Regions from separate parts of the Lentzea sokolovensis genome, predicted to be linked through region 1. Evidence: riboswitches for the same ligand, from Rfam matches in the RefSeq annotation. Region 1 holds a riboswitch; each other region holds the start of a gene.
What was found. A riboswitch is a leader RNA that binds a small molecule or an ion and turns the genes downstream of it on or off. The one in region 1 is predicted to bind S-adenosylmethionine.

Region 1 (2,258 bases):
GCGCGCTCGAACTGGAATCGGGCCTCAACGACGCGCCGGTCTACATCGCCGTCGTGCTGCTGGCCTCGTCGGACGCGATCTCGTGGACCGCGCCGCTGCTGGTGATCTACGAACTGGGCGTGGGCGCGCTCATCGGCGTCGCTCTCGGCTATCTCGGCGGAGCCGGGCTCAGACGCGCGGCACTGCCCTCCACCGGTCTGTACCCGCTCGCCACGGTGGCGGTGTGCGTGATGGCCTACACGGCCGGCGACCTCGCGCACGCCTCCGGATTCCTCGCCACCTACGTCGCCGCGCTGGTCCTGGGCAACGCCCGCCTGCCGCACCGCGCCGACACCCTCTCGTTCGCCGAAGGTCTCGGCTGGCTCGCCCAGATCGGGCTCTTCGTGCTGCTCGGCCTCTACGCCTCGCCGTCGAGGCTGCTCGACGTGCTGTTCCCCGCCCTGGTCGCGGGCGTGGTGCTGACGTTCGTGGGCCGGCCGCTGTCGGTGTTCCTCGCCTCGCTGCCGTTCAAGGTGCCGTGGCGGGAACAGGTCTTCCTGTCCTGGTCGGGGCTGCGCGGCGCGGTGCCGATCGTGTTCGCGCTGATCCCGCTGATCCAGGGGGTCGAGGGCGCGCGCGAACTGGTCGACGTGGTGTTCGTGCTGGTCATCGTGCTGACGGTGGTGCAGGGCACGACACTGCCGTTCCTCGCCCGGCGCCTCGGGCTGGTGAAGGCGGGGGAGGCGCAGGAGGTCCAGGTCGACTCCTCGCCGCTCGACGAGCTGGGCGCCGAACTGCTGCAGGTGCACATCCAGCGCGGGTCGAAGCTGCACGGCGTCTACATGACCGAACTGCGGCTGCCGATCGGCGCCACGGTGAGCCTCGTGGTGCGCTCGGGAAAGAGTTTCACGCCACAACCGACGACCCGGCTGCAGACGGACGATCAGTTGCTCATCGTCACCACCGAGGAAGCGCGCGATGCCGCTGAGCGGCGCGTACGTGCCGTCGACCGCGCCGGTCGCTACGCACGGTGGAAGGGCGAGTCCGGCGATTAGTCGGTCACCGATGCTTCTCAGCATCTGAATCAGGTGTCGACGGGCGCGGCAGCCTCCGCTAACGTCGTCGGCAGGTCATGAGAGCCAGCGTCAAGCCCAAGCTTGCTGGCCGGCAACCCTCCAACCGCGGTGGGGTGCCCTTGGTGAGGACCTGGTCCGGCGCGTGGGGCGCCGGTCAAGCGCGGGCCTTCGCTGGACGGGGCCCCTGGCCTCGGAGGCAGCTCGATGACGCTCGCGATCACCCCTGGAACCACCACCGCCGTTCCGGCTGTCGTCGGCGCTGACCTGCGGGTTCCGCTCGTCACCGGAGAGCGCGTCACCTACGCCAACCTCGACCACGCCGCCTCGGCGCCCTGTCTGCAGGAGGTGCGCGACGCCGTCGACGAGCTGCTGCCCTGGTACGCCAGCGTGCACCGCGGCGCCGGGTTCGCCTCGCAGGTCTCGACCCGCGTCTACGAGCAGGCCCGCGACCGCATCCGCCGTTTCGTCGGGGCGCACTCCTCCGACACCGTCGTCTTCACCCGCAACACCACCGATTCGCTGAACCTGTTGGCGCGCAGCGTTCCCAAGAACACCGCCGTCGTCCTGTTCGACAGCGAGCACCACGCGGCCCTGCTGCCGTGGAGGGGCCCCAACGTTCAGCGTGTTCCCGCACCGTCTTCGTCTGGCGCCGCAGTGGTCGCGCTGGACCGGGCGTTGGCCGCCGCCCCGGTCGGCCCTCGGCTCGTGATCGTCACCGGGGCGTCCAACGTCACGGGGGAGCTGTGGCCGGTCGCCGCGCTCGCGAAGGTCGCCCGCCGGCACGGCGCGCGGATCGCGCTCGACGCGGCCCAGCTCGCCCCGCACCGTCCGATCAACGCCCGTGAGCTGGGCGTCGACTACATCGCGTTCTCGGGCCACAAGATCTACGCGCCGTTCGGCGCGGGCGTGTTGGTCGGCCGCGCGGACTGGCTGCAGCAGGCCCAGCCGTACCTGGTCGGCGGCGGTGCGACCTCGAAGGTGACCGACCACGGCGACCGTCTCGGGGTGGCCTGGTCCGCCGTGCCCGAGCGGCACGAGGCCGGCAGCCCGAACGTCGTCGGCGTGCACGCGCTGGCCGCGGCCTGCGAGATCCTGTCGCGGCACTGGGAGCAGACCGTCGCGCACGAGCAGGAACTGCTGACGCGCCTGCAGAACGGCCTGCGCACGATCCCCGGCCTCCGCGAGCTCGCGATCCTGACCGAC
Region 2 (2,258 bases), on a different contig from region 1:
CAGGTCGGTGACGAAGCTCAGGATCCTGTGCACCGCGGTGTTCGGCCGCAACCCGCCCTTGGCGGTGAGCTGCAGCCAGACACCTACGGGAACTCCGAAAACCGTGGCGATGACGGTGGAGACGCCGACCATGTACAGCGTCTCGCCGGTCGCTTCGAGGAGGAACGAAAGAACGTCGGACCAGGGTGTTGCAGACCTCACGCAGCTACTCCCTGGGGGCCCTTCAGGGACCTCTGCACCGAGCCGCCGGCCTCGCCGATCCACTCCAGGGCGGAGTCCGAGCGCTCGCCGTTCAGGCCGAGCCGGAAACGCGCGACCGGGGTCTCGCCCAGGCGCGTCAGACCGCCGCCGACGATGTTCAGCTCGACGCCGAACCGGTGCGCGGCCTCAGGCAGCAACGCGCCGACCGCGGCGAACCCGACGAGCACGACGTCCGCGACGCGGTCGTAGCTGCTCTCGTTGATCGGGTTCAGGTCGACGGCGGGCAGCAGCGCACTGCTCGTGCGGCTCGCGACGTCGTTGACCAGGTCCAGAACCTTGCCGTGCTCGACGACGCGGCCCTGCTCCAGCACAGCGACGTCATCGCAGATCTTGCGGACCACGCCCATGTCGTGCGTGACGACGAGAACGGTCACACCCAGCTCGGCGCGCGCACGGTCGAGCACGGTCAGCACGGAACCGGTGGTCTCCGGGTCCAGAGCGCTGGTCGGCTCGTCGGCGAGCAGCACGGACGGGTTGGCGGCGAGGGCGCGTGCCACGGCGATGCGCTGACGCTGCCCGCCGGACAGCTGGTCGGGGTAGGAGGCGGCCTTGTCGGTCAGCCCGACGAGGTCCAGCAGCTCGCCCACACGGGTGCGGCGCTGCGGTCCGGGGATGCCCGCGGACTCCAGCGGCAGTGCGATGTTGCCGGCGGCCGTGCGCTGACGGAGAAGCGAATCCCCTTGCGGCACAACGCCGATCTGGCGGCGGGCGGCACGCAGGGCCGACCCGTCGAGGCTGGTGATGTCGGTGCCGTCGACGCGGATCGCACCCGAGTCGGGACGCTCCAGCAGCGCGACGCACCGGGCGAGCGTCGACTTGCCGGCGCCACTCGGGCCGACGACGCCGAGCACGGTTCCGGCCTCGACGTCGAGGGTCACGCCGTTGAGGGCACTGACGCCCTGGAAGGACTTGGTGAGGTTTTCGACAGTGATCACGTCTGCTCCACGGCTGCGCGCGACAGCACACTGTCCGATTGAGACGGACGTGCGCGGTCGAAGTTTCTGCTCAGGTGTGCGCCACTCGATGACTGAGTGCGCGTCAAAGGACTCTGAAAAGGCGCCTTAGACGAGGTGGCGACGACATGCAGAAGACGAGCGACGGCACTGGTCGATGACTCGACGGCGCGTCAGCATTCGCACGGTACCCATGGTGCTCCTCCATCGGTCCTGGCGTTAGCACCTGCCCGCATCCAGCGGGTGGTTGCTGCGACGTCGTAGAGCCAGGTCTCTCAGTCGCTCCGGATGGCAAGTAGCAGTCAACCGGACGGACGTTCGGTTGCGCAAGCCAGATTCCGATTCGTTCGACAGATCACACTGTTGGCCGAAGGATCCCCGGCCTAGACCTCGGCGATCCGGATGAAGTCGATCACGCTCAGCTGCTCGCCCCGCTGCTGGGGATCCACACCCGCTTCGGCGAGCAGTTCGTCAATGTTTCCCGGGTTGCCGGCCCAGCCCTTGAGGGCGGCTCGCAGCGTCTTGCGGCGCTGCGCGAAAGCGGCGTCGACGATCGAGAAGAGCTTCTTCCGGTCCACTGTGGACAGCGGCTTTTCGTGGCGCTGGAACCACACCAGGCCCGAGTCGACGTTGGGCGCCGGCCAGAAGACGTTCTTGCCGATGGAGCCGGCCTTCTTGGACTCCGCGTACCAGGCGAGCTTCACACTCGGGACGCCGTAGATCTTGCTGCCGGGCTTCGCGGCCATCCGGTCGGCCACCTCGGCCTGGACCATGACGAGGCCCTTTTGGAGGCTCGGGAGTTCGGCCAGGAGGTGGAGCACCACCGGGACCGCGACGTTGTACGGGAGGTTCGCGACGATCGCGGTCGGTAGGACCGGCAGGTCTTCTTGGGTGACTTTCATGGCGTCCTTGAGGACGACGTGCAGCTTGCCCGCGTTGTCCGGGTCCATCTCGCCGACCGTCTGAGGCAGCCGCTGCGCCAGCGGCGGGTCGATCTCGACCGCCACGACCTGCTTGGCGGCGGGCAGCAGGGCGAGCGTCAGG
Region 3 (2,258 bases), on a different contig from region 1:
CGCGCGGGCCGATCGTGTCGCCGAGCGCGTCGAGGGTCTTGAGGCCGTCGCCGGTGATCAGCAGCACGGTCTCGGCGTCCGGGTCGAGCTGGCCCGACTCGAACAGCTTCTTCGCCGTCGCGACGGTCACGCCGCCGGCGGTCTCGGCGAAGATGCCCTCGGTGCGGGCGAGCAGCTTGATGCCCTCGACGACCTCTTCGTCGGTGACGTCGTCGATGGCGCCGTTGGTGCGGCGCACGGCGTCGAGCACGTACGGGCCGTCGGCCGGTGCGCCGATCGCCAGCGAGCGGGCGATCGTGTCCGGGCGGACCGGGCGGATGACGTCGTGGCCCGCCTTGAAGGCGGCCGAGATCGGGGAGCAGCCGGTGGCCTGCGCGCCGAACACCTTGTACGGCGTCGCTTCGACCAGGTCGAGCTGGCCGAGTTCGCGGAACGCCTTGTCCACCTTGGTGAGCTGCGAGCCGGACGCGATCGGCACGACGATCTGGTCGGGCAGGCGCCAGCCGAGCTGTTCGGCGACCTCGTAGCCGAGCGTCTTCGAGCCTTCCGCGTAGTACGGGCGGACGTTGACGTTCACGAACGCCCAGTCCTCGTTCTCCGCGGCGAGTTCCTGGGCGAGGCGGTTCACGTCGTCGTAGTTGCCGTCGACGGCGATCAGGGCGCCGTCGTACACGGCGCTCATGAGGATCTTGGCGCGCTCAAGATTGGAGGGAACGAGAACGACCGACTTCCAGCCCGCGCGGGCGGCGGCCGCGGCGACGGCGTTCGCCAGGTTGCCGGTGGACGGGCAGGCCAGCACCTTGAAGCCGAGTTCACGGGCGGCGGCGAGCGCTACGCCGACGACGCGGTCCTTGAACGAGTGGGTGGGGTTGCCGGTGTCGTCCTTCACCCAGATCTTGCGGACGCCCAGGGCCTTGGCGAGGTTGTGCGCCTCGACCAGGCGGGTGCCGCCGGGATCGGTGTTCGGGTGCTGTTCCACAGTGGACGGAACAGGGAGAAGGCCGCGGTAGCGCCAGATCGACCTGGGGCCGGCTTCGATGTCCTCGCGCCGGATCTTCCCGAAGTCGTAGGCCACTTCCAGCGGCCCGAAACACTCGAGACAGGCGTACTCAGGAGCGAGAGGCGTTTCATTTCCGCACTCACGGCACAGCAGCGCGCGGGCGGGGCCGAGGTCGAACTTGGTGCTCGTAGGCACAGAGACAGCAGTCATCGCGAGGTATCTCCTCATCTTTCCCGCGAAATCGAACGGGTCGGAATTGGCACCGTGATCGTCTTCTACGCGCAGTTCTGCGCACAGCGGTGACGCCGGTTGCCGGGGCTTCGTCGGGCCGTTCCCTCTGCCCCTCTGGATGAGCGGTGTTCAGTTGTGGCTACCAACGTACGGCACCCGTCCGGTGGTCAGCCACCAACGTCCACGATTCGGGACGTGGGAAGATGCGGAGCGTGAGCGCACCGGAGTCACTGCACCTCGTCATCGGCGAGGAGGAGTTGCTGGTCGAACGTGCTGTTCGGGCGGCTCTCGAGGCTGCCCGCGAGGTCGATTCGACCGCCGATCTGACCCGCGTCCAGGTGACTGATCTCACGGCTCCGGAGCTGGCCGAACTGGTGAGTCCGTCGCTGTTCGCGGAGGGGCGCGTGATCGTCCTGCAGAACGGGCAGGACATCAGCAAGGAGGTCGCCGACACGGTGCTCTCCTACGTCAAGGCGCCCGCGGACGGGGTCACGCTCGTCGTCGTGCACACGGGCGGTGGTCGCAGCAAGGCGGCCAAGGACCTGCCCGGACAGCTGAAGAAGGCCGGTGCCGTGGTCACGGAGTGTGCCAAGGTCACCAAGTCCGCTGAGCGCGAGGCGTTCGTGCGCAACGAGGTGCGGCGGGCGGGCGGCAAGATCGACCCGGACGCCGTCGCCACGCTCATCGACGCCGTGGGCACGAACCTGCGCGAGCTCGCGGCGGCCTCGTCGCAGCTCGTTTCCGACACCGACGGCAAGGTGACGGTCGAGGAGATCCGCCGCTACCACCAGGGCAAGGCCGAGGTGACGGGGTTCGCCGTCGCGGAGAAAGCCGTTGTCGGTGACCGGGCGGGTGCCATGGAGGCGTTGCGCTGGGCCATGCAGCTCGGCGTGCCGCACGTGCTGGTCGCGGACGCGTTGGCGGACGCGGTGCGCACGGTCGCACGCGTGACCGCGGTGGGGCGCGCCGACCCGTTCAGCCTGGCCGGTCCGCTCGGCATGCCGCCGTGGAAGATCAAGAAGGCGCA

Region 2: another riboswitch for S-adenosylmethionine. It lies ahead of SK854_RS14660 (methionine ABC transporter ATP-binding protein); the one in region 1 lies ahead of SK854_RS23895 (aminotransferase class V-fold PLP-dependent enzyme).
Region 3: another riboswitch for S-adenosylmethionine. It lies ahead of thrC (threonine synthase); the one in region 1 lies ahead of SK854_RS23895 (aminotransferase class V-fold PLP-dependent enzyme).

What each region holds. Positions count from the first base shown of each region.
Region 1 is NZ_JAXAVU010000010.1:410,219-412,476, reverse strand. It holds gene SK854_RS23900 (potassium/proton antiporter) at 1-1,034, shown strand, start outside; SAM riboswitch class IV at 1,108-1,222, shown strand; gene SK854_RS23895 (aminotransferase class V-fold PLP-dependent enzyme) at 1,260-2,258, shown strand, end outside.
Region 2 is NZ_JAXAVU010000008.1:29,621-31,878, forward strand. It holds gene SK854_RS14655 (methionine ABC transporter permease) at 1-201, opposite strand, end outside; gene SK854_RS14660 (methionine ABC transporter ATP-binding protein) at 198-1,196, opposite strand; SAM riboswitch class I at 1,416-1,509, opposite strand; gene rsmA (16S rRNA (adenine(1518)-N(6)/adenine(1519)-N(6))-dimethyltransferase RsmA) at 1,598-2,258, opposite strand, start outside.
Region 3 is NZ_JAXAVU010000019.1:8,662-10,919, reverse strand. It holds gene thrC (threonine synthase) at 1-1,210, opposite strand, end outside; SAM riboswitch class I at 1,222-1,356, opposite strand; gene holA (DNA polymerase III subunit delta) at 1,435-2,258, shown strand, end outside.